3 regions of the Streptomyces lydicamycinicus genome follow, and region 3 is predicted to be linked to each of the others. Evidence: predicted binding sites of a transcription regulator. Region 3 holds the regulator's gene; each other region holds the start of a gene.
What was found. The regulator HrcA, encoded in region 3, represses chaperone genes, less so after heat shock. The targets are predictions, from matches to a motif close to TTNGCACTCNGNNNNNCNGAGTGCNAA.
Positions count from the first base shown of each region.

Region 1: groES (co-chaperone GroES) is a predicted target of HrcA. The motif match lies at 6,196-6,222, and genes of this name have one in related genera.
Region 2: groL (chaperonin GroEL) is a predicted target of HrcA. The motif match lies at 7,717-7,743, and genes of this name have one in related genera.

Region 1 is NZ_BBNO01000005.1:188,449-198,933, forward strand. It holds gene tsaB (tRNA (adenosine(37)-N6)-threonylcarbamoyltransferase complex dimerization subunit type 1 TsaB) at 1-517, shown strand, start outside; gene TU31_RS18595 (GNAT family N-acetyltransferase) at 514-1,137, shown strand; gene tsaD (tRNA (adenosine(37)-N6)-threonylcarbamoyltransferase complex transferase subunit TsaD) at 1,143-2,282, shown strand; gene TU31_RS18605 (hypothetical protein) at 2,403-2,768, shown strand; gene TU31_RS18610 (class I SAM-dependent methyltransferase) at 2,752-4,002, opposite strand; gene TU31_RS18615 (FtsW/RodA/SpoVE family cell cycle protein) at 4,511-5,863, opposite strand; gene groES (co-chaperone GroES) at 6,369-6,677, shown strand; gene groL (chaperonin GroEL) at 6,813-8,435, shown strand; gene TU31_RS18630 (hydroxyacid dehydrogenase) at 8,584-9,642, opposite strand; gene TU31_RS18635 (SDR family NAD(P)-dependent oxidoreductase) at 9,860-10,485, opposite strand, start outside.
Region 2 is NZ_BBNO01000001.1:98,314-108,798, forward strand. It holds gene TU31_RS00445 (ABC transporter substrate-binding protein) at 1-883, shown strand, start outside; gene TU31_RS00450 (DUF3263 domain-containing protein) at 1,053-1,340, shown strand; gene otsB (trehalose-phosphatase) at 1,438-2,349, shown strand; gene TU31_RS00460 (alpha,alpha-trehalose-phosphate synthase (UDP-forming)) at 2,362-3,885, opposite strand; gene TU31_RS00465 (glucosyl-3-phosphoglycerate synthase) at 3,974-4,936, opposite strand; SAM riboswitch class I at 5,108-5,268, shown strand; gene thrC (threonine synthase) at 5,286-6,569, shown strand; gene TU31_RS00475 (MoaD/ThiS family protein) at 6,653-6,931, shown strand; gene TU31_RS00480 (cold-shock protein) at 7,355-7,558, shown strand; gene groL (chaperonin GroEL) at 7,870-9,495, shown strand; gene TU31_RS00490 (hypothetical protein) at 9,752-10,021, opposite strand; gene TU31_RS00495 (hypothetical protein) at 10,018-10,476, opposite strand.
Region 3 is NZ_BBNO01000004.1:487,875-498,359, forward strand. It holds gene TU31_RS15490 (histidine triad nucleotide-binding protein) at 1-323, opposite strand, end outside; gene TU31_RS15495 (OsmC family protein) at 547-975, shown strand; gene TU31_RS15500 (hypothetical protein) at 1,157-3,634, shown strand; gene TU31_RS15505 (16S rRNA (uracil(1498)-N(3))-methyltransferase) at 3,878-4,621, opposite strand; gene TU31_RS15510 (nitronate monooxygenase) at 4,618-5,706, opposite strand; gene dnaJ (molecular chaperone DnaJ) at 5,803-6,939, opposite strand; gene hrcA (heat-inducible transcriptional repressor HrcA) at 6,940-7,956, opposite strand; gene TU31_RS15525 (MBL fold metallo-hydrolase) at 8,151-8,885, shown strand; gene TU31_RS15530 (DUF3097 domain-containing protein) at 9,033-9,866, shown strand; gene TU31_RS15535 (Uma2 family endonuclease) at 9,844-10,413, opposite strand.

The DNA.
Region 1 (10,485 bases), on a different contig from region 3:
CGAGGCCGGGCACAAGCTCGACGCGGTCAGCGACATCGTGGTCGGCGTGGGCCCGGGCCCGTACACGGGGCTGCGCGTCGGCCTGGTGACCGCCGCCACCTTCGGGTCCGTGCTCGGCGTACCCGTGCACGGACTGTGCACCCTGGACGGCATCGCTCACGCCTCCGGCCTGACCGAGCCCTTCGTCGTGGCCACCGACGCCCGCCGCAAAGAGGTCTACTGGGCGCGCTACGCGGATGCCCGCACGAGGCTCACGGACCCGGCCGTCGACCGCCCCGCGGACCTCGCCGACCAGGTGGCCGGCGTCCCGGCCGTGGGCGCGGGCGCGGTGCTCTACGACACGGTCTTCACCGGCGTACGGCGCGAGGCGCCCGAGCACCAGTCCGCCGGCGCGCTGGCGGACCTGGCCGCCCTGAAGCTCGCGGCGGGGGAGGAGCTGCTGCCGCCGCAGCCGCTGTACCTGCGGCGTCCGGATGCCCAGGTCCCCGCCAACTACAAGGTGGTCACTCCCCGGTGAGTTCCCGCCCGTCGTCCGAGTCCCGCACCCCGGCGCCTCCCTCAGACGCTGTCCGGGCGGACCTCCAGTGCGGCGACGACGCCCGGCCGGGGGTCGTGCTGCGCGAGATGCGCTGGTGGGACATAGCGCCGGTGCTGGAGCTGGAGCGGGAGCTGTTCCCCGAGGACGCCTGGTCGCCGGGCATGTTCTGGTCCGAGCTGGCGCACGCCCGCGGCCCGTCCGCCACCCGCCGCTATCTCGTCGCCGAACTGGAGGTGCCGCCGCGTAGAGGCGCCGATGAGGGGCGGCGTGCGGGCCGGCTGGTCGGCTACGGCGGGCTGGCCGCCGTCGACGGCACCGGCGACATCCAGACCATCGCCACCGCCCGGGACCAGTGGGGCAGCGGCCTCGGCGCCCGGCTGCTGACCGAACTCCTGGGCGCGGCAACGGACTTCGAATGCCATGAGGTGCTGCTGGAGGTACGGGTCGACAACCTCCGCGCGCAGCGCCTCTACGAGCGTTTCGGCTTCGAGCCGATCGGTTTCCGCCGCGGCTACTACCAGCCCGGCAACGTCGACGCCCTGGTGATGCGCCGCACCACCCAGACCTCCTCCGAAGCACCCTCCGTACAAGGAACTTGACAACCATGGCTGACTCACGCGGCGGACCGCTGGTCCTCGGCATCGAGACCTCCTGCGACGAGACCGGTGTCGGCATCGTCCGCGGCCACACCCTGCTGGCCGACGCGGTCGCCTCCAGCGTCGACGAGCACGCCCGCTTCGGCGGCGTGGTGCCGGAGGTGGCCTCCCGCGCCCACCTGGAGGCGATGGTCCCCACCATCCAGCGCGCCCTGAAGGACGCCGGGGTCGCGGCCTCCGACCTGGACGGGATCGCGGTCACCGCGGGACCGGGCCTGGCCGGCGCGCTGCTGGTCGGCGTCTCGGCGGCCAAGGCGTACGCCTACGCCCTCGGCAAGCCGCTCTACGGCGTCAACCACCTCGCCTCGCACATCTGCGTCGACCAGCTGGAACACGGTGCGCTGCCGGAGCCGACCATGGCGCTGCTGGTGTCCGGCGGCCACTCCTCGCTCCTGCTGGCGCCGGACATCACCTCCGACGTACGGCCGCTGGGCTCGACCATCGACGACGCGGCCGGTGAGGCGTTCGACAAGATCGCGCGGGTGCTGAACCTCGGCTTCCCGGGCGGCCCGGTCATCGACCGCTACGCCCGCGAGGGCAACCCCGACGCGATCCGCTTCCCGCGCGGACTGACCGGCCCCCGCGACCCGGTCTACGACTTCTCCTTCTCCGGTCTGAAGACGGCGGTGGCCCGCTGGATCGAGGCCAAGCGGGCGGCCGGCGAGGAGGTGCCGGTGGCGGATGTCTCGGCGTCGTTCCAGGAGGCCGTGGTGGACGTGCTGACCCGTAAGGCCGTGCGGGCCTGCAAGGACAACGGTGTGGACCACCTGATGATCGGCGGCGGGGTCGCGGCCAACACCCGGCTGCGGGCGATGGCCGAGCGCCGCTGCGAGGACGCCGGCATCACCCTGCGGGTACCGCGGCCCAAGCTGTGCACCGACAACGGTGCGATGGTCGCGGCCCTGGGCGCGGAGATGGTGGCCCGCAACCGGCCGGCCTCCGCCTGGGACCTCTCCGCGGACTCGTCCCTCCCGGTCACCGAACCGCATGTGCCCGGCGAGGCCCCCGAGGACGCCCCTCACACGCACTCCCACTCCCACGACCATGACCACGTCCACGAGATGAGCAAGCACAACCTCTACTCCTGAGGCCCGGCGAGGACTCGTTTTGTACTTCTTCGAGTCCTCGCGCCGCCCCCGGCCCCACGTCCGGCCCGAGGTCTTACCCTGACTGGAGCACCGAGCGTGCGAGTGGGGAGGCGGCAGGCTGTGGACTGGTTCTGGTGGGTCTTCATCTTCTTCATGGCGGGCGGCTTCGCGAAGGTCGCCGACACCGCCCGCACCGCGCTGCGTACCCGGCACGAACGCAAGATGGAGCGCCTGGAGACCGCCCGCCAGGAGCGGCAGGAGCTGGCCGCCGCCCAGAAGCCGCCGGAGCCGGTGTGCGGGTGCACCCACCACCTCGCCAAGCATGACAAAAAGGGCAAGTGTCATGAGCGGGTGGAGATGGCGGTCGCCTGGGACGCCGACCACAAGCCGGTGCAGTACGAGGCCGGCCAGTGCACCTGCCAGCAGTACATCGGCCCGCGGCCGCTCTCCCAGATCTACGCCGAGGACCTCACCGACCTGGCGTGACCGGGTCCGTGGCCGGGTGCCCCAGCAGCATGGTGGGGGCGCCGGCGACCCGGGTGAGGAAGATCGTGCAGGACGTGCGGCCGCCGCCGAGCTTCAGCTTCTTGCGCAGCTCCTCGGGCTCCACCGCGGAGCCCCGCTTCTTGATCACCGCGATCCCGACCCCGCGCTCCCGCAGCAGCGCCCTGAGCTTCTTGACGTGGAACGGCAGCACATCGGTGATCGCATAGGCGGTCGCGTACGGCGTCCCGACCAGCCGGTCCGCGGTGATGTAGGCGATCGTCGGGTCGATCAGCCGCCCGTCGATCCGCGCCGCGACATCCGCGACGAGATGCGCCCGGATCACCGCCCCGTCCGGCTCGTACAGCCAGTCGCCGACCGGGCCGACCGGCGCCTGTGGCGTGTCGTCGCCGGCGGACGGGTCCGGCAGCCCGGTACCGAGCAGCGAGTCCCCCGCGGGCAGCAGGGTGGCGCGGCGGCCACCGGGCACCGGGCGGGGCACGCCCCCCGCACCGGTCCCGAACCACACCACGGCCTCCTTGACGTCGCCCCCGTCCGAGATCCACTCCGTCTCGGCGTCCTCGGGCAGCGCCTCGTGCGGCACCCCCGGCGCGATCTTCAGCGCCGCGACCGGTGCCTTACGGGCCGCCTCGACGGCCCAGGACAGCGGCGGTGAGTACGCCTCCGGATCGAAAATCCGGCCACCCCTGGCCTTGCTGCGCCGGGCCGGATCGACGAACACCGCGTCATACCCGGCGGTGTCCACCTCCGTCACATCCGCACAGCGCACCTCGATCAACTCCGCGAGCCCCAGCGCCTCCGCGTTGGCCCGCGCCGCCGCACAGGCCAATGGGTCACGGTCGACGGCCAGCACCCGGATGCCGGCGCGCGCCAGCGCGATCGCGTCGCCGCCGATACCGCAGCACAGGTCGGCCAGCGTACGGACGCCCAGCGCGGCGAGCCGTCGCGCACGGTGTGCTGCCACCGTGGCGCGGGTGGACTGCTCCACACCGTTGGGCGTGAAGTACATCCGCCCCGCGTCGGCCCCGAACTTCGCCGCGGCCCGCTGCCGGAGCCGCGCCTGCCCGAGCGCGGCGGAAACGAGCTCAGCGGGGTGCTCCCGCCGCAGCCTTGTGGCTGCCGCCAGCTCATCCGACGGGTCGTGGTCCCGCAGCTCTGTCAGCAGGGCCTGCCCCTCGGGGGTGAGGAGGGCGGTGAGGGTGTCTCCGTCATTCACGGTGTCATTGTCCTCCCACGTTTTTGTCTGTCCCGCCGTGGTGGTTGTTCGCCGTTGCGCCTGCGGCGGGCCGGGTCCGCTGCGCGGGCGTGGGTTCGGGTGATGCTTGCGGTTTCCCGCCGTGGCGCCTGCGGCGGGCTGGGTGGTTGTTGGGTGCGGTGACGGGCCTCCGGGGCCTGGTGTGTGGACTGCTTCGCTTTACGTCCACACACCAGGCCCCTCCGGCCCGTCCCCTCCCGTTGGGGAGTGGGTGACGGTGGGTGGGGGCGTGCCGCCGTCAGCCATAACCGGGCCCTACGAGGTGCACCGGCCCACCTACGCCAACCCCCACCCGCGCAGACCCGTCACCGCACCCGACAGCCCCGCGCAGCGGCCCCGCCCGCCGCAGGCGCAACGGCGAACAACCACCACGGCGGGAAAGCCGAAAACACGGGCCGAAGGCAAAGCGCAGCGGGCCACAAACGGCGAGCAACCACCACGGCGGGACAGCCGAAAACGTGGGAAGAATTCAAACCGGCTCACGCCGCCGCTGCGCGTGATCGCTGATCCGCAGGAGCAGGGCCACCATGAGCCAGTTGGCGACCAGTGAGGAGCCCCCCTTGGCGAGGAAGGGGAGGGCTTTGCCCGTGAGGGGGATGAGGCCGGTGACGCCGCCGGCGACGACGAAGACCTGGAGGAGGAGCGCGCCGGAGAGGCCGACCGCGAGGAGTTTGCCGAAGGGGTCGCGGGCGCTCAGGCCGACCCGGAGGCCGCGCTGGGCCAGCAGTACGTAGAGCATGATCACGGCCATGACCCCGGCCAGGCCCAGCTCCTCGCCGACGGTGGTGAGGATGAAGTCGCTGTTGCCGGCGAAGCCGATCAGTTCGGGGCGGCCCTGGCCGAGGCCGCTGCCGCTGATGCCGCCGCTGCCGAAGCTGAACAGGGCCTGGGCGAGCTGGTCGGACATGTGCTCCGCCTGGCCCGCCTTGGTGAACGCCCGCATCGGGTCGAGCCAGGCGGTGACCCGGCCGTGGACATGCGGTTCGAGGGAACCGACCACGGCCGCGCCGACCGTGGCCATCAGCAGGCCGCACACCACCCAACTGGTGCGGTCGGTGGCCATGTAGAGCATGATCACGAAGACGCCGAAGAAGATCAGCGAGGTGCCCAGGTCCCGTTCGAAGATCAGCACCAGCAGGCTGATCGCCCAGATCGTGAAGATCGGCGCGAGCTGCCGCCCCGGGGGCAGCTGGATGCCCATGACCCGGCGGCCGGCCAGCGCCAGGGCGTCGCGGTTGACGGTGAGATAGCCCGCGAAGAACACCGAGATCATGATCTTCACGAACTCACCGGGCTGCAACGACAGCGGCCCCAGCAGGATCCAGCGCTTGGCGCCGTACATATCGGCGCCGAAGAAGGCCGGTGCCATCAGCAGCACCAGCGCGATCACCATCGTCAGATAGATGTAGCGCTGGAGGATGCGGTGATCGCGCAGCATCAGCAGGATGGCGAGGCAGGCCACCACCCCGATCACCGTCCACAGCAGCTGGCCGTTGGCCGCCTGGGCCGTCTTCAGCCGGGGCGACTGTGCGTAGGTGAGGTCCAGGCGGTGCAGCAGCACCAGGCCGATTCCGGTCAGCAGGGTCGTCAGCGGCAGGATCAGCGGATCGGCGCGGGGCGCGTAGCGGCGCAGGACCAGATGCGGGACCAGCGTCATGAACAGCATGGCGGCGGTGAAGACGGCCAGTCCGCCGGGGAGCAGACCGCCCATCGACAGGCCGGTGTAGGTGTAGCCGAAGACCGCGATTAAAACGACGAGGGCGAGCAGCCGGGCCTCGGTTCTCCGCCGGTCCGGGGCCTGGGCGAGCGCGGCGAACGTCATGGTGCGCTCGACATCCCTCTCCGGCACCCGGGCCTTCCGGGGAACTCTGGTCGGTGCACGCACGGCTTCTCCTCCGCCATCTTGTCGAGGCCGCCGGCCGGCCGGGTGCGGGCCCGGTTCGTCGGCCCGTCAGTCGAGGAAGTAGACGAGGCAGCCGAGGGCGTGGTTGCGAGGGAAGGGGAAGGCATGTCCGATTTGGCGGGAAGCTGCCTGCCTCGTAACCCGCCCCGCCCCCGCTGTAGATGGCCATGATCGCCGAAGCCGGGGCCGCCGGGGAACCGGGGCCGCGGATGGCCGGTCAACCGGCGTCGCGGGAAGAGCTCCCCGCCGCGCTGGCACTCCGCTTGACCGAGTGCTAACCGCGTCATAGTCTCGGCGTTGGCACTCTCCAGTGGGGAGTGCCAGACACAGCGACGGGCAGGTCCGGCACCCGCGACGACGGATCCACCTGGTCGCCACCTCAGACAGTTAACCCCGTGAGATCTCCGAAGGGGGAGGTCGGATCGTGACGACCACCAGCTCCAAGGTTGCCATCAAGCCGCTTGAGGACCGCATCGTGGTCCAGCCGCTCGACGCCGAGCAGACCACGGCCTCGGGCCTGGTCATTCCGGACACCGCCAAGGAGAAGCCCCAGGAGGGCGTCGTCCTGGCCGTGGGCCCGGGCCGGGTCGAGGACGGCAAGCGCGTCGAGCTCGACGTGAAGGTCGGCGACGTCGTGCTCTACAGCAAGTACGGCGGCACCGAGGTGAAGTACAACAACGAGGACTACCTCGTTCTCTCGGCTCGCGACGTGCTCGCGATCGTCGAGAAGTAAGTCACCCAGTTTTGCCGTGATCTGCGCCCCTGGTTCCCGCGTCTAATCAACCCGGGGCAGGGGCGCAGTTCGTTTGAGCGACAGCGGTCCCCACGTCGTGGCCGAGGATCGCAATGAGAGGACTTGAAGCAACCCATGGCGAAGATCCTGAAGTTCGACGAGGACGCCCGTCGCGCCCTTGAGCGCGGCGTCAACAAGCTTGCCGACACCGTCAAGGTGACCATCGGCCCCAAGGGCCGCAACGTCGTCATCGACAAGAAGTTCGGCGCGCCGACCATCACCAACGACGGTGTCACCATCGCCCGTGAGGTCGAGGTCGACGACCCGTACGAGAACCTGGGCGCCCAGCTCGTCAAGGAGGTGGCGACCAAGACCAACGACATCGCGGGTGACGGCACCACCACCGCCACCGTGCTGGCCCAGGCGCTGGTCCGTGAGGGTCTGCGCAACGTCGCCGCCGGCGCCTCCCCCGCCGCCCTGAAGAAGGGCATCGACGCCGCCGTCAAGGCCGTCTCCGACGAGCTTCTCTCCACCGCCCGTCCGATCGACGACAAGTCCGACATCGCCGCCGTGGCCGGTCTGTCCGCGCAGGACAAGCAGGTCGGCGAGCTCATCGCCGAGGCGATGGACAAGGTCGGCAAGGACGGTGTCATCACCGTCGAGGAGTCCAACACCTTCGGTCTGGAGCTGGACTTCACCGAGGGCATGGCCTTCGACAAGGGCTACCTCTCGCCGTACATGGTCACCGACCAGGAGCGTATGGAGGCCGTCCTCGAGGACCCGTACATCCTGATCCACCAGGGCAAGATCTCCTCGATCCAGGACCTGCTGCCGCTGCTGGAGAAGGTCATCCAGGCCGGTGCCTCCAAGCCGCTGCTGATCATCGCCGAGGACGTCGAGGGCGAGGCCCTGTCGACCCTGGTCGTGAACAAGATCCGTGGCACCTTCAACGCCGTGGCCGTCAAGGCCCCCGGCTTCGGTGACCGCCGCAAGGCGATGCTCGGCGACATGGCCACCCTCACCGGTGCCACCGTCATCGCCGAGGAGGTCGGCCTCAAGCTCGACCAGGCCGGTCTGGACGTGCTCGGCACCGCCCGCCGGGTGACCGTCACCAAGGACGACACCACCATCGTCGACGGTGGCGGCAAGGCCGAGGACGTCACCGGCCGCGTGGCCCAGATCAAGGCCGAGATCGAGTCCACCGACTCGGACTGGGACCGCGAGAAGCTCCAGGAGCGCCTCGCCAAGCTCGCCGGTGGCGTCTGCGTCATCCGCGTGGGTGCGGCCACCGAGGTCGAGCTCAAGGAGAAGAAGCACCGTCTGGAGGACGCCATCTCCGCGACCCGCGCCGCGGTCGAGGAGGGCATCGTCTCCGGTGGTGGCTCCGCGCTGGTCCACGCCGGCAAGGTGCTGGAGGGCTCCCTCGGCAAGGAGGGCGACGAGGCCACCGGTGTCGCCGTCGTCCGCCGCGCCGTCGTCGAGCCGCTGCGCTGGATCGCGGAGAACGCCGGTCTTGAGGGCTACGTCATCACCGCCAAGGTCGCTGAGCAGGACAAGGGCAACGGCTTCAACGCCGCCACCGGCGAGTACGGCGACCTGGTCAAGGCCGGCGTCATCGACCCGGTCAAGGTCACCCGCTCCGCCCTGGAGAACGCCGCGTCCATCGCCTCGCTGCTGCTGACGACCGAGACCCTGGTCGTCGAGAAGCCCGCCGAGGAGGAGCCGGAGGCCGGTCACGGTCACGGCCACGCGCACTGACGCGAGCCGTCGCGCACTGACGTGAGCCGTCACCTCGGCTGACGCGCCGCGCCGGACTGCTTCACCCGAGACCCGGTTCCCGCTTGGCGGGGGCCGGGTCTTCGGGTTTCCGGCGCGCGGCCGGGGCCCTGCCGGGGCCCCGGCAGGTTCACGCCGAGTGGTGCAGCTCCTCCCGCCGTACGGGGGTGAGGAACGGGCGGCCGCGGCCGTAGCGTTCGAGTTCGTCGAGGGCGTGGTCGGCCAGGCGGTGGAGCTCGGTGCCCAGGGAACCCGCCACATGCGGTGTCAGCAGCACGTTCGGCAGGTCGTACAACGGCGAACCGGGGCGCGGGAGTTCGGGCTCGGTGACGTCGAGGACGGCGTGCAGCCGGCCGGTGACCAGCTCGGGCAGCAGGGCCGCCTCGTCGACCAGCGAGCCGCGGGCGGTGTTGATCAGGGTCGCGCCGTCCGGCATCAGGGCCAGCTGCCGGGCGCCCAGCAGACGGCGGGTGGCGGGCAGCTGCGGGGCGTGCACGGTGACGATGTCGCTGTCGGCGCAGAGCGCGTCGAGCGGAACCGGGGCCGCGCCGAGCCGGGTGGCCTTGGCGGCCTCCACGTACGGGTCGTACAGCAGAACGCGCAGGTCGAAGGGGCGCAGCAGTTCGATGACGCGGCGGCCGATGCGGGAGGCGCCGATGACGCCGACGGTGCGGCGGTAGTTGCCGGCCCCGGCGAGTTCGCCCGGCCAGTCGTGGGGCGCGCGCAGACCGCGGTAGCGGTGGGCGGCGTGCAGAACGCGCTTGTTGGCGAAGAGGATCGCGGCGAGGGTGTATTCAGCGACCGGGAGGGCGTTGGCGGCGGCGGCCGAACTGACGGCGATGCCGCGGTCCCAGCAGGCGTCGGTGAGGTGGTGCTTGACCGAGCCGGCGGCGTGCACGACGGCCCGCAGCCGGGGGGCCGCGGCCAGCACCCGGTCGGTGAGCGGTGGCGCGCCCCAGCAGGTGAGCAGCACCTCGGCGCCGGCGAGGGCGGCGGCGACCTCGGGGGTGGGGTCGGCCAGATCGTGGGCGACCAGGTGCGGATCCGTACGGGCCAGGGCCGCGAGGCGGGTGTGGTGGCGGGCGCCGAGGAGCCGGCCGGCGACGCCCGGCCCCATCGACAGCAGCAGACCGGGCCGGACCGGTGGCGTTTCCGCAGGTCCTGGGGGACTGTCAGAGGTGGGGTGCATAGTGCTGAACGGACCTCCTTCGCGGTCGTCCGCCGTCGCGCCTCGCTCGTCCGCGTCGCGCGTCGCCGGCCGGTTCGCGTCGTTGTGCGTCCTGTGCCGTTCCGCGGGGACGGGCCCGTGGACGCTCCGTCCCCCGCACCCCACCGCCCCGCCCCGCGCGCCACGGCCATGGCACCACCCCGGCGCCGCCCTCGGCAACGGGCCGGATGACCCGGCGTCAGCGGGGCCCGTATTTACGGCCGGTACGGGACGTCAGTCCCCCCAGCACGCCGCGGGGCGCCAGCTTCACCGCGCCCATCAGCGCCTTGTACCGCGGATCCGGAATGGACAGCGACTTCCCCCGCGTCAGGTCCTTCATCGCGGCGTCGACCAGCTTGTCGGCGTCCAGCCACATCCACCCGGGGATGTTGTCCGTCCCCATCCCGGCCCGCTGGTGGAACTCGGTCCGTACGAATCCCGGGCACAGCGCCATCAACCGCACGCCGCTGCCCGCCAGATCGCGCGCCGCGCCCTGGGTGAACTGCACGACCCAGGCCTTGCTCGCGCCGTAGGTGCCCCGCGGTACGAACGCCGCCACCGACGCCACATTGACCACCGCGCCGCGCCGCCGGTCCCGCATCCCGCGCACCCCGGCCGTGGTCAGCCGCAGCACCGCCTCACAGTGCACCTTGAGCATCGTCAGCTCGTCGGCCATCGAGACCTCGAGGTACTCGCCCTTGTTGCCGAAACCGGCGTTGTTCACCAGCAGGTCCACCGGGTGCTTGGGGTCCGAGAGCCGGGCCTCGACGGCTGCGATGCCCTCCTCGGTGGCCAGATCGGCGCTCAGCACCTCCGCCTCGATGC
Region 2 (10,485 bases), on a different contig from region 3:
CCTCGCGGAGGCCGGCGAATACAAGCGGGTCCAGTACGGCATGCCGTTCGGCGCCAGCACCCGGCGGCTCTTCTACAACAAGAAGCTGTTCAGCCAGGCCGGCATCACCAGCCCGCCGGCGAGCTGGGACGACATCGCCCACGACGCCCAGCTGCTGAAGGCACGGGGCGTCAAGATGCCGTTCGCGCTGCCGCTCGGCCCGGAGGAGACCCAGGCCGAGACGATGCAGTGGATGCTCAGCGGTGGCGGCGGCTACACCGACAGCATCGGCAAGTACACGATCGACTCGCCGGAGAACGTCAAGGCCTTCAAGTGGCTGAAGGAGGACCTCGTCGGCAAGGGCCTGACCGGGGTCGACCCCGCCAAGCTCAACCGCGAGGACGCCTTCGCGGGCTTCGTCGACGGCGAGGTCGGCATGCTCAACGGCCATCCCGCCCTGATGAAGCAGGCCGCCGCCAAGGGCATCGACTACGGCACCGTCGAGCTGCCCGGTGCCCACGGCAAGGCCAAGGCCACCATGGGCGTCGCCGACTGGATGATGGCCTTCAAGCAGGGTGGCCACCGCGCCCAGGTCGGCAAGTTCCTCGACTTCGTCTACAGCAAGAAGAACGTCGAGAAGTTCTCCGGTGAGTACGGCCTGCTGCCGGTCACCTCCTCCGCCTCCCAGGCGATGCTGGCCGACGACAAGTACGCCAAGTTCCACGGCTTCCTCAAGCAGCTCGCCGGCGCCGAGTTCTACCCGGCGAACAAGACCTCCTGGCCGCTGATCTCCAAGACCGTCAAGGCCAAGATGGGCGCCGCGGTCGGCCCGCGGGGCAACCCGTCCGGAGTGCTCACCGACATCCAGAACATCGCGGACGCCGCGGACAACGCCGCCGAATGACGCGGCGCGGGCGGGCGGTACGGGCGGGTGCCCCGGCGCGATGCGGGCGGGCACACGGGCAGGTGTGTCGGCGCGGGGCGGCCGGGGGCCGGGCGGGCGTCCCGGAGCCGGGCGCCCGCCGGGTGACGGGCCGGGCGTTGTCCGACCGTGCGCTTATCGTGGAAGCGTGATGACGGACGGGACGGCGGGTGCGGGCGGTCCGGGCGGCGAGCCCGGGGCCGTCGAGCGCGCCGCGGAGCTCTCCGCCCGGGACGAGGCGGTGCTCGCCGTCGAGCGCCGCTCCTGGCCGGGCCCCGGCCCCAAGGAGCGCGCCATCCGCGAACAGCTCGGCATCTCCCCGACCCGCTACTACCAACTCCTCAACGCCCTGCTGGACGACCCCCGCGCGCTCGCCCATGACCCCGTGACCGTCAACCGCCTGCGCCGCATACGGGACGCCCGCCGCGCCCGCCGCTGACCCGGCCGCCCCGGCCGCCGCCCCCGTGCGCCCGTACACCCCCGGCTGTCGCCGGAGCTGCCCCCGGCGCCCGCACCGCGCCGGTAGGGTCGGCGCCATGGGCAGCCCCGCGAACTCCGCGTCGCCGGACCGGCCGACACCCGGATCCGTGCCGACCCCGCACACCCCCGCCGGCCGCGACGGCCTCGCCGCACTGCTGGCACACCCGGAACGCGCCGTCGTCGCCCTCGACTTCGACGGCACCCTCGCCGAGATCGTCCCCGACCCGGAGAAGGCCCGCGCCCATGAGGGCGCCGTCGCCGCCCTCGGCCGCCTGGTGCCCCGGCTGCGCGCCGCCGCGGTCATCACCGGCCGCCCGGCCACCGTCGCGGTCCGCCTCGGCGGCTTCGCGGACGTACCCGGCCTGGACCACCTCACCGTCCTCGGCCACTACGGCGCCGAACGCTGGGAGGCCGCCACCGGCACCGTCCACGCGCCCGCCCCGCACCCCGGTGTCGCCGCCATACAGGCCGAACTCCCCGGCGTCCTGGACGCCTCCGGGGTCTGGCACGGCACCTGGATCGAGACCGCCATCGAGCGCAAGGGCGGGCGCGCCATCGCCGTGCACACCCGCCGCGCCACCGATCCCCAGGGCGCCTTCGACCAGCTGCGCGGCCCGCTCACCGCGCTCGCCGAACGCCACGGCCTGATCGTCGAACCGGGCCGCCTCGTCCTGGAACTCCGCCCGCCCGGCATGGACAAGGGCGTCGCCCTCGCCGAATGGGTCCGCGAGACCGGCGCCGCCACCGTCCTCTACGCCGGCGACGACCTCGGTGACCTGGCCGCCTTCGCCGCCGTCGAAAAACTCCGCTCCGACGGCCTGACCGGCCTCCTGGTATGCAGCGGCAGCGCCGAGGTCGCCGAACTGGCCGACCGCGCCGACCTGGTGGTCGACGGCCCGTCCGGGGTCGTCGGCCTGCTCGGCGCCCTGGCGGCCCGGCTGGACGAGAACGGGGCCCACGGGGCGTAGCCGGGAGGCGTCTCAGACGGGCCGCGAACCCTCCTGAGTCTCCTCCCCGTGCAGCTCCCGCAGCTGGTCCAGGAACCAGCGGGCGGGCGGCAGCGCGGTGGCCGCCGCGGCCAGCCGCTCGGTGCGTGCCGCGCGCTCGCCGTCGTCCATCGACAGCGCCTCGTGCAGCGCCTCGGCGGTGCCGACGACGTCGTACGGGTTGACGGTCAGGGCATGCTCACCGAGTTCCTCGTGGGCGCCCGCCTCCCGCGACAGCACCAGCGCGCAGCCGGCGTCCGACACCACCGGGATCTCCTTGGCGACCAGGTTCATACCGTCCCTGATCGGGTTGACGAGGGCCACGTCCGCGAGCCGGTAGGCGGCCAGCGAGCGGGCGAAATCGTCCTTGACGTGCAGCAGGACCGGCTGCCAACCCGCCGTTCCGTATTCGGCGTTGATGGCCTCGGCCACCCGCTGGACCTCCGCGGTGTAGTCGCGGTAGACGGCGAGGTCCTGGCGCGAGGGGTAGGCGAAGGCGAGGTGCACCACCCGCTCGCGCCACTCGGGGCGGTCGGCGAGGAGCTGCCGGTAGGCGAGCAGGCCCCGCACGATGTTCTTGGAGAGTTCGGTGCGGTCCACCCGGACGATGGTCCGGCGTCCCGGCCCGCCGATCTCGGTGCGCAGCGCCGCCATCCGCTCCTCGACGTCGGGGCGGTGCGCGCGCTCGCGCAGGAAATCGGCGTCGGCGCCGAGGCCGTGCACCCCGATCCAGGTCGTGCGTGCCTTGCGCTCCGGGACGAGCGCGACGACGCCGGGCGCCCCGTCCTCCGGCCATACGCGCTCGCACTGCCCGCCGAGCCCGGCCTCGGCGCAGGCCACGAAGTTCTCGGCCCACCTCCGGGTGAGGAAGTTCGCCCGGTCGGCACCGAGAATGCCCAGCGCCAGCTCCCGCTGGATGTCGTCGGGCAGCATCGCGAAGTACTCGGCGGGGGCCCACGGGGTGTGGGAGAAGTGCGCGATGCGCAGGTCGGGGCGGCGCTCGCGGAGCATGCCGGGCACCAGCGCCAGGTGGTAGTCCTGCACGAGGACGGCCGCGCCGGGCGCCGCCCCCTCGGCCAGCGCGTCGGCGAAGGCCGCGTTGTACGTCTCGTACGCCGCCCACTGCGCCCGGAACTCCGCGTCGAAGACCGGTTCCAGCGGTGTCTGGTAGAGCATGTGGTGGACGAACCACAGCACCGAATTCGCGACGCCGTTGTAGGCGGCGGCATACACCTCGGCCGGAATGTCCAGCATCCGGACACGCTGTCCACCCGTATCACCCGGCTCCAGCACACCACCCGTCCGCCGCACGGCCTCCCGGTCCCCGTCGCCGAGCGCGGCACACACCCACACCGCGTCGGTCTCGGGCCCAATAGCGGAAAGCCCCGACACCAGCCCGCCACCACCTCGCTTGGCAATCAGCGCCCCGTCCTCCGCCAGGCCATAGGACACCGGCCCGCGATTGGACGCGACAAGAACCTCAGCACCTGCTTGCACCGCACTGCGCTCGGAGACCATGTCGCGAAAGTAACCCGCCACAGATCCGCGCAAACGTACGGAAGCGGTCAAGGGGCGGCGCGGGCGGCGCGCCCGGCGCTCGGTGCGCTCACGCCGCCCGCCGCTCCGCGTACTCCGGGATTTCGGCCATCGGGGGGCGTTCCTCGGTGTCCACGTCCGTGGTGCGGGGGACGAAGCCCTCGTCGCCGCGGTCGAACTGGGTGAGGCGGGGGCGGACCAAGTGGCCGCGGGTCAGGCGTAGTTGGGCGGTGCGGTAGATCGCGGCGGCCATCCGGCCGAGGGCCTGGCCGTCCTGGTGGCGGTGTTTGCGCACGCCGACGTCGACCTGGGCGAGCGCGTCGAGGCCGACGGTGTGCAGGGAGTCGACGAGCAGGCCGAGCTCCACGCCGTAGCCGACCGGGAACGGCAGCCGTTCCAGGAGGGCGCGGCGGGCCGCGTACTCGCCGCCCAGGGGCTGGACGAAGCCGGCCAGCTGCGGCCAGTGGAGGTTGAGGAGCGGGCGGGCGACCAGCTCGGTGACCCGGCCGCCCTGGCCGGCCCCGGCACCCTCGTCGCCGGTCTCCAGCGGACGGTCGTACATCGCCTTCACGAACTGGATGTCCGGGTCCGTCAGCAGCGGGCCGACGATCCCGGAAACGAAGGCGGCGGAGAATTCGCGCAGGTCGGCGTCGATGAAGCAGATGATGTCGCCGGTGGTGGCCAGGAGGGAGCGCCAGAGCACCTCGCCCTTGCCGGGCAGCGCGGGCAGGCGGGGGAGGACGCTGTCGCGGGAGACGACCCGGGCGCCGGCCGCCGCCGCGACCTCGGCGGTGCGGTCGGTGGAGCCGGAGTCCAGCACCACCAGCTCGTCGACCAGGGGAACGGTCTCGGTCATCAGCTCGGCACGGATCACCGCCACGATCGCCCCGACCGTGGCCTCCTCGTCGAGCGCGGGCAGGACGACACTGACCGTACGGCCCGTCTGGCGCTTCGCCTCCAGCAGCTGCCCCAGCGGACGGTCAGCGGCGGACCAGGAGTGGCTGGTCAGCCAGCTCTCGACCTCTTCCAGCACGTTTACGACTCCTCGGTCGCCGCCCGATCAGCGGCCTGTGTGATCCATCTCGCGGTTCGGACGACTATCTCAACTGTCAGTGCCTTCGGTTACAGTCTTGAACAACGCGGATGACCGTCGCATGTCGGGGTCCCCGCGCCACAAACGCCTGGGTTCAGCCCAGCGCCATACCGCTCATCCAGAGGGGCAGAGGGATACGGCCCGTTGAAGCCCCGGCAACCCTCCAGCCGGTCTTGCCGCCAGGACGCTGACGTCCCGCGCGCGTGAGGCTCCCGGCTAGGGAAGGTGCCAAATCCGTCTCGTGGCGAGATTCGCCGCGAGGAAGATGAGGAGAAAGGGCCTCGCCTCCATGGCTGTGCAAGTCACCGAAAACACCCCCACCGTCGCTCTGGGCCCCGCCGCAGCTCTGTCCTGCCGCGAGTGCGGACAGCGCTTCCCGCTCGGCCCGATCTTCGCGTGCCAGGAATGTTTCGGGCCGCTCGAAGTCGCATACGACCTGCCGAGCGGCGACCCCGAGGGCCTGCGGAAGCAGATCGAGGCCGGCCCGAACAACATCTGGCGCTACGCCCCGCTGCTGCCCGTCCCCACCGACGTGGCCGACAAGCCCAATCTCAACCCGGGCTTCACCAAGCTCGTCAAGGCCGACAACCTCGCCCGTGAGCTGGGCGTCACCGGCGGTCTGTACGTCAAGGACGACTCCGGCAACCCGACGCACTCCTTCAAGGACCGCGTCGTGGCGATCGCCGTCGAGGCCGCCCGCGCCTTCGGCTTCACCACCCTCTCCTGCTCCTCCACCGGCAACCTCGCCGGTGCGGTCGGCGCCGCGGCGCGCCGCGCCGGATTCCAGTCCTGCGTGTTCATCCCGCACGACCTGGAGGCCGGCAAGGTCGTCATGGCCGCGGTCTACGGCGGTGACCTGGTCGGCATCGAGGGCAACTACGACGACGTCAACCGCTTCTGCTCCGAGCTCATCGGCGACCCGCTGGGCGAGGGCTGGGGCTTCGTCAACGTCAATCTGCGGCCGTACTACGGCGAGGGCTCCAAGACGCTCGCGTACGAGATCTGCGAGCAGCTCGGCTGGCGGCTCCCGGACCAGATCGTCATCCCGATCGCGTCCGGCTCGCAGCTCACCAAGATCGACAAGGGGCTCAAGGAGCTGATCGCCCTCGGCCTGGTCGAGGACAAGCCGTACAAGATCTTCGGCGCCCAGGCGGAGGGCTGCTCGCCGGTGTCGGCGGCCTTCAAGGCGGGCCACGACGTCGTACGGCCCCAAAAGCCGAACACCATCGCCAAGTCTCTCGCCATCGGCAACCCGGCCGACGGGCCGTACGTGCTCGACATCGCGCGCCGTACGGGCGGTGCCGTGGACGATGTCAACGACGAGCAGGTCGTGGACGCGATCAAGCTGCTGGCCAGGACGGAAGGCATCTTCGCGGAGACCGCGGGCGGTGTGACCGTCGGCGTGACCAAGAAGCTGATCGAGGACGGCGTGCTCGACCCGTCCCTGACCACCGTCGTCCTGAACACGGGTGACGGCCTCAAGACACTCGACGCGGTCGCCCCGACCTCCGGGCCCACGGCCACGATCCGTCCGAACCTGGACGCGTTCCGCGCGGCCGGCCTGGCCCGCTGAGTCCGCCGGCCCGTCCGGCATACGGCGGACGAGGCCGCGACCGGCCCACGAACTCGTACTCCGTACCCCTGGAAGGCAGAACCATGAGCGTCAAGGTCCGCATCCCCACCATCCTCCGCACGTACACCGGTGGCCAGGCCGAGGTCCCCGCCGAGGGCGCGACCCTCTCCGAGGTGATCGCCGACCTGGAGCAGAACCACCAGGGCATCGCGGCCCGTGTGCTGGACGACGCCGGCAAGCTGCGCCGCTTCGTGAACGTGTACGTCAACGACGACGATGTGCGCTTCGAGCAGGGCCTGGAGACGCCCACCCCGGACGGCGCGGGCATCTCGATCATTCCGGCGGTGGCCGGCGGCTGCTGATTTGCGCCAACTCTTCTCCTGCATGACCGGAATTGCCCCGTCCGCCAGAAAGCGGACGGGGCAATTCCATGTTGTGAAAGGAGATACCATTGGGGTGATCCCCCTCCGGATATCACCGTGCGCGTGCCGAACGCATATGTGTTCGCGATCAGTTGTGGCCAAAGTGTGGGCGGTATTTGTCGCCTAGGTGCCCTATGCCCGGCCCGACTTGCCCTGGAGAACTGGGATTTCGCCGCATATTGCCGATTCTTCGGCGCGGGAATTCTCGTCCGATTGACCTGTTGCTCTGGGCATCTGTGCAGATACATTCAGCGGCGGTCGACGCGTTCCGGCGCACACCCCACGGGCCTTTCGCGGGGTGAGGTCTGACCCGGGTCCGCGGAGTGCGGTCCTGCGCAAGGGCCAGTAATAGGGGAGTTAGGCATGGCTCAGGGCACCGTCAAGTGGTTCAACGCGGAGAAGGGGTACGGCTTCATCGCGGTCGACGGTGGTGCGGATGTTTTCGTCCACTACAGCGCGATCCAGATGGACGGCTACCGCACCCTTGAGGAGGGTCAGCGGGTCGAGTTCGAGATCTCGCAGGGCCAGAAGGGGCCGCAGGCGGACATGGTCCGGGTGGCCGGCTGAGGCGCCGACCGACTGCTGCGTGAGGAAGGCCCGTACCCCTGAGGGGGGTACGGGCCTTCGGCTGTGTGGCCCCGGCTGTCTGCTGTCTGCGCGTCAGCCGGGTGGGGGACGCCCTCCCGGCGCTTGCACTCGCACCCCACGAGTGCTAATCATTGGCGTTAGCACTCTCCCAGTGAGAGTGACAAAGAAGGACCGGGTCGGCGAGGCCCGCGGATCGGTGGGGCAAGGAACCACACAGGTCCGCAGGTCGTCCGTCGCGGGCGCCAGCGCGGTCCGGAGCAATCCACCCCAGTCCGGGAGGACCACTTCACATGGCCAAGATCATCGCGTTCGACGAGGAGGCACGGCGCGGTCTCGAGCGCGGGATGAACCAGCTCGCCGACGCCGTCAAGGTCACCCTCGGCCCCAAGGGCCGTAACGTCGTCCTCGAGAAGAAGTGGGGCGCCCCCACGATCACCAACGATGGTGTTTCCATCGCCAAGGAGATCGAGCTCGAGGACCCGTACGAGAAGATCGGCGCCGAGCTGGTCAAGGAGGTCGCGAAGAAGACGGACGACGTCGCCGGTGACGGCACGACGACCGCGACCGTCCTGGCCCAGGCCCTGGTCCGCGAGGGCCTGCGCAACGTCGCCGCCGGCGCCAACCCGATGGCCCTCAAGCGCGGTATCGAGAAGGCCGTCGAGGCCGTCTCCGCCGCCCTGCTGGAGCAGGCCAAGGACGTGGAGACCAAGGAGCAGATCGCTTCGACCGCCTCCATCTCCGCCGCTGACACCCAGATCGGCGAGCTGATCGCCGAGGCCATGGACAAGGTCGGCAAGGAAGGCGTCATCACCGTCGAGGAGTCCCAGACCTTCGGTCTGGAGCTGGAGCTCACCGAGGGTATGCGCTTCGACAAGGGCTACATCTCGGCGTACTTCGCCACCGACATGGAGCGTATGGAGGCGTCGCTCGACGACCCGTACATCCTCATCGTCAACTCCAAGATCGGCAGCGTGAAGGACCTGCTGCCGCTCCTGGAGAAGGTCATGCAGTCCGGCAAGCCGCTGCTGATCATCGCCGAGGACGTCGAGGGCGAGGCCCTGTCGACCCTGGTCGTCAACAAGATCCGTGGCACCTTCAAGTCCGTCGCCGTCAAGGCCCCGGGCTTCGGTGACCGCCGCAAGGCCATGCTCGGCGACATCGCCATCCTCACCGGTGGCACCGTCATCTCCGAGGAGGTCGGCCTCAAGCTGGAGAACGCCGGTCTCGAACTGCTCGGCCGCGCCCGCAAGGTCGTCATCACCAAGGACGAGACCACCATCGTCGACGGTGCCGGTGACAGCGAGCAGGTCCAGGGCCGCGTCAACCAGATCCGCGCCGAGATCGAGAACAGCGACTCGGACTACGACCGCGAGAAGCTCCAGGAGCGTCTGGCGAAGCTGGCCGGCGGCGTGGCCGTCATCAAGGCCGGTGCCGCCACCGAGGTCGAGCTCAAGGAGCGCAAGCACCGCATCGAGGACGCCGTTCGCAACGCGAAGGCGGCCGTCGAGGAGGGCATCGTCGCCGGCGGTGGCGTCGCCCTGCTCCAGGCCTCCCAGGTCTTCGAGAAGCTGGAGCTCGACGGTGACGAGGCGACCGGCGCCAACGCCGTGAAGCTCGCCCTGGAGGCCCCGCTCAAGCAGATCTCCGTCAACGGCGGCCTTGAGGGCGGCGTCGTGGTGGAGAAGGTGCGCAACCTGGCCGTCGGCCACGGTCTGAACGCCGCGACCGGTGAGTACGTCGACATGATCGCCGAGGGCATCATCGACCCGGCCAAGGTCACGCGCTCCGCGCTCCAGAACGCCGCCTCCATCGCGGCGCTCTTCCTCACCACCGAGGCCGTCATCGCCGACAAGCCGGAGAAGGCCGCCGCGGCGGGCGCTCCGGGCGGCATGCCGGGCGGTGACATGGACTTCTGATCCGCTGCGGATCGGAACGCTGATCCTCCCGGATCAACACGTCCACACGAACGCCGGGGCGGCACCCTCCTTCCAGGGGGTGCCGCCCCGGCGGCGTTGCTGCCGCGGCGGGAAGCCGGCGCCGTAGCGGCGATGCCGGTTCCTTGCCGGTTCTTGCCGTGGTCTCGCTGCGGATCGCTCGCTGCGGACCGCCTGCCGTGGGGGCCTCACCGCGGATTCCCCGACGCGGACCGCTTACCGTGGATCGCTTACTGCTTTACCGCGGATCGTTCGCCGCGTCGGAGTCGGCGGCGTCCGCCGCCTTCTCGGCCTCCTCGACCTTCTTCAGCATCTGCTTCTCCTCGCCGGCGGAGGTGCCGGAGGTGGCGGCGGAGGCCGGGTCCTGTGGTGCCGCGGAACCGCCGCCGGCCGAAGAGGACCCGGACGGCGACTGCCCGCCGGCCGGCCCCGAGCACCCGGTGACGGCCAGCACGGGCAGGGCGACCGCCGTCGTCAGCAGCAGCGCGGCGCGTCGGGAGCGCCTCATGAGCCGCTCTTCTCCGGGGCGTTGTCCTGCTTCTTCTCCTGGCCGTGGTCCTTCTGCTGCGCGCACCAGGCCGCGACATCCTTGAGCTCGGCGCGCTGCCGCACGAGGGCAGGCCGCCGCGCCTTGCGGGTGGTCAGCCGGTCCTGGAGGAACGTGGCGATCTCGTCGTGCTTCTTGGCGCGGGCGTTCTTCACCCGCTTCTCCAGACGCGCGAGGGAGCCACGGGTCTGCTCGTCGCCGTCGATCCGCTTGATCGCGCGCGCCAGGCGCTGGTCCACCTTGGAGACGCGGGAGCAGAGGCCGCCGCCGTGGTGGTTCCGGTCGGCGGAGGAGGACGAAGAGGCGGCCGGGGCATCGTTCCCGGCCGCATTGGCCGGTGCCGCCGTGGTCAGCAGGGATCCGGCGAGCGCGAGCCCGGCGAGGGCTCCGGTCAGGGCGGTCTTGGGACGCTGCATGGTGATGTT
Region 3 (10,485 bases):
ACGTGCAGGTGGGCGTGGAAGACGGTCTGGCCCGCGCCTGCTCCGGTGTTGAAGACGACCCGGTAGCCCCGGTCCTCCACCTTCTCCTCGGCGGCGACCTCCCGGGACTCCCGCAGTATGTCGGCGACGATCTGCGGTTCGGCGGCGGCGAGGGCCGCGGCGTCCTGGTAGTGCACCTTGGGGATGATCAGGACATGGGTCGGCGCCTGGGGGTTGATGTCGCGGAAGGCGACAGTGGTCTCCGTCTCCCGGACGATGGTCGCCGGCACCTCCCTCGCCACGATCTTGCAGAACAGGCAGTCGGCCTGCGGTTCTCCCGCCACGGGTGGCTCCTCCCAGGTCATCCGTCCGGCGCACGGTGCGCACGGCCTCGGATGCTACCGGGCGGGCCGCACCGGAGCGTCCACCCGGCCCGCCCGCCGCGCGGCTGCGCCCGCCCGGGCCCGGCCCCGCGGCGGGCACGCCCACGGGTCGGCCGGGCACCGGGCCGCCGGATCATTAAGCTGGGCGGTGATCCCTTTCGCCCACAACCGGGAGTTCTGCACCATGGCAACCACGCGCACCGCCAAGACCCACTGGGAAGGCAACCTCCTGGAGGGCAAGGGCACCGTCGCCCTGGAGTCCTCCAAGGTCGGTACGTACGACGTGAACTGGCCCGCCCGCGCGGAGCAGCCCAACGGCGTCACCAGCCCCGAGGAACTGATCGCGGCGGCCCACTCCTCCTGCTACTCGATGGCCTTCTCGCACGGCCTGGCGGGCAAGGGATACACCGTCGAGGCCCTGGACACCCAGGCCGATGTCACCTTCCAGCCCGGTGAGGGCATCACCGGTATCGCACTGACCGTCAAGGCCCGCGTCCCCGGACTGTCCGAGGAGGACTTCCAGGCGGCGGCCCAGGACGCCAAGGCCAACTGCCCGGTGAGCCAGGCGCTGGCGGGCGTCAAGAACATCACGCTGGCGGCCGAGCTGATCTGACGGGGCGGCCGGCCGGGCCGGTCCTCCGTGTGTGAACGGCGGTGCGCCGGACGTCCCCTGAGGGCACGTCCGGCGCACCGTCGCGTTGTCAGTGGGCTGTGCCACGATCTTTGTGCTGCGGAAGGGCCCGGTGCCGTTCCGTGGACCTCCGCACGCCCGCCCCGCGAAGGGACTCCCGCACGTGACCCACCACCCCGCCACCCCGCTCCGTCTGGCCCTGCGGCTCGCCGCACCGGACACCGCCGATGCGCTCGCCGAGCGGCAGCGCCCGGAGCTGCTGACCGCGCTGGCCGACCGGTTCGGGCTGCCGGAGGAAATGGTGGAGACCCTGATCGGGCCGGGTGGCCAGGCGCTGCGTGCCGCGCTGGACGCCGATCCCGAGGCGTTCTTGCTACGGGCGGCGGAGACCGGCGATCCGGTGATCGCCCGCGCGGTGTGGCGGGCGCGCTACCGCATCGGAACGGGCCGGACCGGGCGGGCGAGGGACCTGCCGGATCTGCTGCCGGCGATTCTGCGCGCCGCCGACGTCACGGACCCGCGCTGGGTGGCCGAGGACGGCCTCGTCCCGCTGCTCCAGGAGGAGGCCACCAGCATTGAGCTGCTTCCCGCCCTGACCGGCCCGTTCCCCCAGCTGATCTCCTTCACCCTGGTCCAGCTGGCCCGGCTCCTCCCGCTGCCGGTCGCGGTCGACGCCTGCATAGCCATGGTGCAACTGGCGGGTGCGGAGGCGCTGCCGGCCTTCGCCGACGGTGTCGAGCGGATCGAGGACTTCGACCTCGGGCGGCCGGAGCTGCTGGATCTGATGCGGGCGGCCGCGGCCGACGATGACCCGGAGTCGTTCCTGAGGGAGCGGCGGCCGGCCGGCGAATGGACCGACCCCGCCGTGCTGCGGGCCCTGCTGAAGGTCCGTGAGGGCAGCCACCCGGGCCCCCGGCCCGCCGCCCTGGACTGGGAGCTGGTCCGCCGCGAGCACGCCCGGCTGCCCTTCGGGACCGAGCCGTCGCGCCGCCGCGGCGCGCGCGGCGACCACGGCCTGTTGCAGCTCAGCCGGTGGGAAGGCTGCCCGGAGGAGCTCGTCATGGAGTGCTTCCGCGCCAACCCCTGGACCACCTCGCGGGTCGCCGCCGAGCTGCCGTTCGAGGTGCTGGTGGGGCCCGAGGCGGCAGCGGGCAAGGTGCCCTTCGACGAGGTCCTCGGGCGTGGTCTCCGTACGGGCCGGCTGCCGGTGGACCGCGTACTGGCGGAAGTGACGCCGGCCGCGGAGGTGCTCGGCTCGCTGCCCTACGACCACGAGCCGACCCGTAAGACCCTCGCCGGACTGCTCGACCGACTGGGCACGGACCCGGTCAACTGGCTGACGTGCTACGCCCGGATGGGGCGGGCCCGGGGCAGCGTCGCCGAGCTCATCGACGACGCCGCCTCGGCCACCTCCCGCCAGAAGCGCAACACCAGCTGGCCGCGCCCCTTGGAGGCGGTGTTCCCGGCCACTCCCCCCGAGGCGTCCCGGGCCGCGTTCCTGCACCTGTTCCAGTGCGCCTCCGAAGAGGCCCAGATCGCCGTCGTCCCGCACTTCGACGCCCGGGCCGTGCAGCATCTCCTGGTGTACGGCGATCCGGCGCCGGCCGTCCGGGACGCGGTCATCGCCGCCCACGGGGTGGCAGCGCAGGCCGCGCAGGCCGCCACCACCGCCCTCTCCCCCGAGAAGCTGGCGTACCTCCTCGATCTCGACGAACCGCAGGTGGACGCCAACCTGTTCTTCCACTGCGGCATCGACCAGGAGGAACGGGTGCGGATGCTCGCCGGACGGCTGCGCGGCGGCGGTGTCCGCGCCGTCCCCGAGGAGTTGCTCGCCGTCCTGCGGGAGACCAACCTCGGCCACTACCGTCACTGGCTCATCGCCGGCCTGGACTCCGGTGACCTGGGTGTGGCGCGCACGCTCGTCGGGCGGCTGAAGCTGCGGATACCCGCGGCCCGGCTGCGGCTGCTGGTGGCCGTGTGGCAGCGCGGCGGCCCGGACGCGGTGCGCGAGATCCTGGCGATGGACCGGCTCCCGGTCACCCTCCGCCGGCAGACCGAGAAGCTGCTCGACGCCCCGGACGGCCTGGACCGGCTGCGCGCCCGCCTGGCCGCGGAGGAGGACCCGGAGAAGCTGCTGGTGTTCCTCAACAAGGCACCGGGCTACGACGGCAGCCAGCCGCACAAGCTCACCGGCGAGGGCATCCCGCTGCCCTGGCCCGAGCTGATCGCGGCGTACCGCTCCGGCAGGCTGACCCCCAGCGCCGCCCAAGACCTCGCGGAGCGCGCGGACTGCCCGCGCGAACTGCTGCTTGCCCTACTGCCGGACATCCCGGAGCTGGACCGCTACAGCACCGTGTGGCCCCAGCTCGCCCTCCGGCACGGCACGCTCACCCCGGAGGACCTCCTGACCCATGCCGCCCCCGCACGCCGGGCGCTGTCCCACCTCCGCCACGCGCTCAACTCCCGCGAGAAAAAGGCCGACCGGCAGGAACTGCGCACCCAGGCAACCGCACTGACCGCCGAGCAACTGGGCACCGACCCCGAAGCCTGGGCCGTCGCCCTCCAACTGCTCCCGACCTTCGCCGGCACCCTCCCGGAGCTGTGCGCGACAGCAGCCGCGATCACACACCCATCGGCCTGACCACCAGGCACCGAACCACCGACACCACCCCCCACCGGCCTTCTCCCCACCCCCAACGGGAGGGGACGGGCCGGAGCGGGTGGGTGTCCGGACGTAAAGCGAAGCAGTCCGGCACCCCACCCGCGGAGGCCCGTCACCGCACCCGACAGCCCCGCGCAGCGGCACGGCCCGCCGCAGGCGCCACGGCGAGCAACCCCCACGGCGGGACAGCCAAAAACGTGGGCCGAAAGCAAAGCGCAGCGCTCAGCTCCACCGCCCCGTACGCCCCAGCAGCAGCGCCGTGGCCGCCGTGCCGGCCGTCGAGGTGCGCAGCACGGTCTTCCCCAGCCGGTAGGGCTTGGCGCCGGCCTCGGCGAAGGTGGTGAGTTCCTCCGGGGAGACCCCGCCTTCCGGGCCGACGACGAGCACGATCCGGCCCTCGGCGGGGAGTTCGGCGGTGGCGAGCGGTGTGCTGCCCTCCTCGTGGAGGACGGCCGCGAAGTCGGCGTCGGCGAGCAGCGCGGCCACCTGCTTGGTCGTCAGCGGGTCGGCGACCTCGGGGAAGGTCAGCCGGCGCGACTGCTTACCGGCCTCCCGGGCAGTGGCGCGCCATTTGCCCAGCGCCTTGGCGGCCCGCTCGCCCTTCCACTGGGTGACACAACGCGCCGCCGGCCAGGGCACGATGGCGTCCACCCCGGTCTCGGTCATCGTCTCGACGGCCAGCTCCCCGCGGTCGCCCTTGGGCAGCGCCTGGACGACGGTGATCGTGGGGCGGGGCGGGTCCTCGGTGCGGAGTTCGGTGACCGCGACGGTGAGCCGGTCCTTGCCCTCGACGGCGGCGACCGTGCCGTGGGCGCCGGTGCCGTGACCGTCCGTCAGGACGACCTCCTCGCCGGTCCGCAGCCGGCGCACCGAGACCGCGTGCCGGCCCTCGGGCCCGTCCAGCGTCAGAGTGCCGCCGGCCCGTACGCCCGCGAGCGATTCGACGAGGAAGACCGGCGCGGTCATGAGGCGTTTCCGTTGGCGGTGCGCTGCAACGCGGCGCGTGCGGCGTCCAGTTCGGCCGCCAGCACCTCCACCAGCTGCCGGGCGGGCAGTTCCCGCGCCAGCCGGTGGCCCTGCCCGGCCCACAGGTTCATGCCCTGGGCGTCGCCCGCCTTGGCGGCGGCCTTGCGCACGGTGGAGGTGAGGTAGTGGACGGCCGGGTAGGCGGCCGGTGCGTACGGGCCGTGCTCGCGCAGGAAGCGGTTCACCAGCCCGCGGGCCGGCCGCCCGGAGAACGCCCGGGTCAACTCCGTATGCGTGAACAGGGGGTTGGTCAGCGCCTGCTTGTGCAGCGGGTTGGCGCCCGACTCGGGGGTGGCGAGGAAGGCGGTGCCCAGCTGCGCCATGGTCGCCCCGGCGGCCAGCACCGCCGCGATCTGCGACCCGCGCATCAGCCCGCCCGCGGCGATCATCGGAATCTGCACGGCCTCCCGGACCTGGCCGAGCGCCGCGAGCAGCCCCAGCCCCGCGCCGGTCCCGTCCGCGTGCGGATCGTCCCGGTGGGTGCCCTGGTGGCCGCCGGCCTCCACGCCCTGCACACACACCGCGTCCGCACCCGACCACTGCGCGGCCTGTGCCTCGGCGGCGGTGGTGACCGTGACGACGGTGTACGTACCGACCTTGGCGAACGCGTCGAGGACGGCACGCGAGGGGCAGCCGAAGGTGAAGGACACCACCGGCACCGGGTCCTCGCGCAGTATCGCGAGCTTGGCCTCGTAGCCGTCGTCGATGGGCCCGTCGGTGTCGCCGAGTTCGGTCTCGTACCAGGTGGCCTCGCCGGCGAGCTGTTCGCGGTAGACCTCGACGACGGAGCCGTCGGCCAGTGAGGGCTGCGGCATGAAGAGGTTGACGCCGAAGGGCCGGTCGGTCAGCGACCGCAGCTGTTTGATCTCCTGGTACATACCGTCGGCGGTTTTGTAGCCGGCGGCGAGGAAGCCGAGACCGCCGGCCTCGCAGACGGCGGCGGCGAGCTCGGGTCCGGAGCCGCCTCCCGCCATCGGGGCCTGCACGATCGGGTAGCGGCAGAGATCGGTCGGTGCGGTGGGCATGAGCACATCGTGTCACGCCCACCGCACCGCCCCGAACGGGGGCGGTGGCTGCCAAGCGGGCCCGGGGAACCTCCGCGGACCCCGGGCCGACCTGGGCTATCGCCCGTTGAACGCATCCTTCAGCCGCGAGAACAGACCCTGCTGCCCCGGCTGGAACTGCCCCGTGGGCCGCTCCTCACCGCGCAGCTTGGCCAGCCGCCGCAGCGCCTCCTCCTGCTCGGGGTCGAGCTTGGTGGGCGTCTGCACCTCGACATGGACGATGAGGTCGCCGCGGCCGCCGCCGCGCAGATGGGTCACCCCGCGCTGGTGCAGCGGGATCGACTGGCCGGACTGGGTACCGGGCCGGACATCGATCTCCTCGACCCCGTCCAGCGTCTCCAGCGGGCACTTCGTGCCCAGCGCCGCCGCTGTCATCGGGATGGTGACCGTGCAGTGCAGATCGTCGCCGCGCCGCTGGAAGACCGGGTGCGGCAGCTCGTGGATCTCCACGTAGAGATCACCGGCGGGGCCGCCGCCGGGGCCGACCTCGCCCTCGCCCGCGAGCTGGATGCGAGTGCCGTTGTCGACACCGGCGGGGATCTTGACGGTCAGGGTGCGACGGGAGCGGATCCGCCCGTCGCCCGCGCACTCGTGGCACGGCGTGGGGACGACCGTGCCGAAGCCCTGGCACTGCGGGCACGGCCGCGAGGTCATGACCTGGCCCAGGAACGACCGGGTGACCTGCGAGACCTCACCACGGCCGCGGCACATGTCACAGGTCTGCGCCGAGGTACCCGGCGCCGCGCCCTCGCCGCTGCACGTCGTACAGACGACGGCGGTGTCGACCTGGATGTCCTTGGTCGTGCCGAAGGCCGCTTCGGTCAGCTCGACATCGAGCCGGATCATGGCGTCCTGGCCGCGGCGGGTGCGCGAGCGCGGCCCGCGCTGCGACGCGGTGCCGAAGAACGCGTCCATGATGTCGGAGAAGTTGCCGAAGCCCGCGCCGAAGCCGCCCGCACCCTGGCCGCCGCCCGCCTGCGAGAGGGGATCCCCGCCGAGGTCGTAGACCTGCTTCTTCTGCGGGTCCGAGAGCACCTCGTAAGCGGCGTTGATCTCCTTGAACCGCTCCTGGGTCTTCGGATCCGGGTTCACGTCCGGGTGCAGCTCACGGGCCAGCCGACGGAAGGCCTTCTTGATCTGGTCCTGCGAGGCGTCGCGTCCGATACCGAGGACCGAGTAGTAATCCGTGGCCACTTACGACTCCGCGAGGATTTGTCCGACGTAACGTGCCACTGCGCGTACCGCTCCCATCGTTCCGGGGTAGTCCATGCGGGTCGGTCCGACCACGCCGAGTTTGGCGACTGCCTCGTCGCCCGAACCGTAGCCGACCGCGACGACCGATGTGGACGTCAGGCCTTCATGGGCATTCTCATGCCCGATACGTACGGTCATGCCCGAGTCCTTGGCCTCCCCGAGCAGCTTGAGCAGCACCACGTGCTCCTCCAGTGCCTCCAGCACCGGCCGGATGGTCAGTGGGAAATCGTGCCCGAAGCGCGTGAGATTAGCGGTGCCGCCGATCATCAGCCGCTCTTCGGTCTCCTCCACCAAAGTTTCCAGCAACACCGACAGCACTGTCGAGACCGTGCCTCGGTCGTCCTGCTCGAAGGACTCCGGGAGATCCTGCACCAACTGCGGCACATCCGCGAACCGGCGCCCCACGACCCGGCTGTTGAGCCGGGCCCGCAGATCCGCCAGCGAGGTCTCGCCGAACGGCGCCTGGCAGTCGATCAACCGCTGCTCGACCCGCCCGGTGTCCGTGATCAGCACCAGCATCAGCCGGGCCGGGGCCAGGGCCAGCAGCTCGACGTGCCGGACCGTGGACCGGGTCAGGGACGGGTACTGCACGACCGCGACCTGCCGGGTCAGCTGCGCCAGCAGCCGGACCGTGCGGCCCACCACGTCATCGAGATCGACGGCGCCGTCCAGGAAGTTCTGGATCGCCCGCCGCTCCGGGCTGGACAGCGGCTTCACACCGGCCAGCTTGTCGACGAACAGGCGGTAGCCCTTGTCGGTCGGGATGCGCCCGGCACTCGTGTGCGGCTGGGCGATGAAACCCTCGTCCTCCAGGGCGGCCATGTCGTTGCGGACGGTGGCCGGGGAGACGCCGAGCTGATGGCGTTCGGTCAGGGCCTTGGAGCCGACCGGCTCCTCCGTCCCGACATAGTCCTGGACGATGGCGCGCAGCACTTCGAGCCTGCGTTCACTGAGCATCCCGCGCACCTCCAGTCCGGCCGTCCGCCGTCTCGACTCTCCTGGCACTCACACGGGCCGAGTGCCAGACCTTGAGCCAGTGTACGGCCGAGTAGCACGGACACGGCAAGGGCGGCCGCACACAGCACCCGCCCGGTGACCGTGTTCGGTCGATCTGTCGGGCAACGCTATCGCGATGGCGCTAGCGTCTCGGTATGCACACGTCTTGGGAAGAGGCCGGTTGGGAACAGCTCGGTGACGGTGTCGCCAGACGCCGGATGCCGGGCTGGGACGAGACGATCGGCGTGATCGCGGGCACCACCGGCGTCATGATCGTCGACACCGGCGCGACCCTGCGCGACGGCGCGGATCTGCGGCGCGCGATCCGCGGGGTGCTGGGCCGGGACGTGACGCATATCGCGCTCACCCACCCGCATTTCGATCATGTGCTGGGCACCGCCGCGTTCGCGGGCGTCGAGGTCTTCGGCGCGGCCGGACTGGGCGAGCTGCTGCGCCGCGGCAAGGACGAGCTGCGGCACGACGCGGTACGGCACGGCGTCGACCGTGACGCGGCCGCCGAAGCCGCCGATCTGCTGGTCGCCCCGCACCACCACGTCCACGACCAGCTGACCGTCGAGCTCGGCGACCGGCAGGTGCTGCTCGCCAATGTCGGCCCCGGCCACACGGCGCACGATCTCGCGGTCCTGGTACCGGGCCGGGGCGGGTCCCCGGAGATCGTCTTCTGCGGCGATCTGGTCGAGGAGTCCGGCGAACCCCAGGCGGGCCCGGACGCGCTGCCGCAGCGGTGGCCCGGCGCACTGGACCGGCTGCTGGCCCTCGGCGGCGAGGACGCGCGGTATGTGCCCGGCCACGGCGCCGTGGTGGACGCCGGTTTCGTCCGCGCCCAGCGCGCCGCCCTCGCCGCCCGCTTCGGCGTCGCCCCCTCCTGACCCCCGCCCGCTCACCCACGGACAGGCCCCCATGCAGAGCAAGCGCTACAGCCCCGACCTCACCCCGCCCTGACTGCATCCCCCCGGGGGCGCCCCCCGGACCCCCGGCCGAAACACCGACCACCCGCAGAGAACAGGCCCCACTCGATGCAGAACAGGCACTACAGCCCCGACCTCACCCCGCCCTGGAAGAAGCAGCGGCCCGCGCCCGAGGTGCCCGCCGATCCCGATCTGGTCGTCGAGGAGGTCACCTCGGGCTTCTGCGGCGCGGTGATCCGCTGCGAGAAGACGGCGCAGGGCCCGACGGTCACCCTGGAGGACCGCTTCGGCAAGCACCGCGTGTTCCCCATGGAGCCGCGCGGCTTCCTCCTGGAGGGCAAGGTGGTCACGCTCGTACGCCCCCAGGGCGGGCCGGCCGCCACCGCTCCGGCGCGTACGGCGTCCGGGTCGCTGGCCGTCCCCGGCGCCCGCGCCCGGGTCGCCCGCGCCGGGCGCATCTATGTGGAGGGCCGGCACGACGCCGAGCTGGTGGAACGGGTGTGGGGCGACGACCTGCGCATCGAGGGCGTCGTCGTGGAGTACCTGGAGGGCGTCGACGACCTGCCCGCGATCGTCCGCGGCTTCTCCCCCGGCCCGGACGCCCGCCTCGGCGTCCTCGTCGACCATCTCGTACCCGGCTCGAAGGAGTCCCGGATCGCGGCCGAGGTGACCGGTGACCACGCGCTGGTGGTGGGCCACCCGTACATCGACATCTGGGAGGCCGTGAAACCGTCCTCGGTCGGCATCCCGGCCTGGCCGACCGTTCCGCACGGCCAGGACTGGAAGACGGGCGTCTGCCGGGCACTGGGCTGGCCGGAGAACACGGGCGCCGCCTGGCAGCGGATCCTCTCCTGCGTGCACTCCTACAAGGACCTGGAGCCGGCGCTGCTGGGGAGGGTGGAGGAGCTGATCGACTTCGTCACGGCCGGCGGTGACGTGTGACGGCAGGAAGCGTTCCGAACCGGGAGGTGTCCAGCTTGAGGCCGAGGGCGTCGACGCGGAGAGGAGCACCGAACGAGACGGTGCGCTGAACCTCGTAGTCGGCTTCCTCTCCCGCACCGGCCGGTTCCGACAGCAGTACACAGCGGGCGTCATACGGGTCGACGATCAGATACGCGGGGATTTCCCCTGCGGCGTAGATGGAGCGCTTCAGGCCGTGGTCGCGGTCGGCGCTGCGCAGGGAAACCACCTCGAGCAACAGCGTCACGTCCGAAGCGGGTACCAGCCATCCGGAACCCTCGCATCGTCCGCGCTCCATCACCACGAGGTCGGGCTGCGGCTTGCTGAGCTCCCCCGGGAACGACAGGTGCTGTGTCGCGAATCTGTGCCAGCGGTCGTGCGGAATCTGGTCCGTGACATCGCTGACGATCCGGTTGTGGACGATGTCCGTCCCTCCCGTCAGCAGAATTTCGCGGCGTAGTAACTCCGCCCTGAGGCCCTCCGGAGGCTCGAACTCCGCGAAGTACTCGTCAAGGGCTCGATCATGCATGCCGTCACCGCCCGTCCCTCCGTACCGGCTGAATCCTGTGACAGCACGCTAGGGACGGAGCGGTCCGGTGTG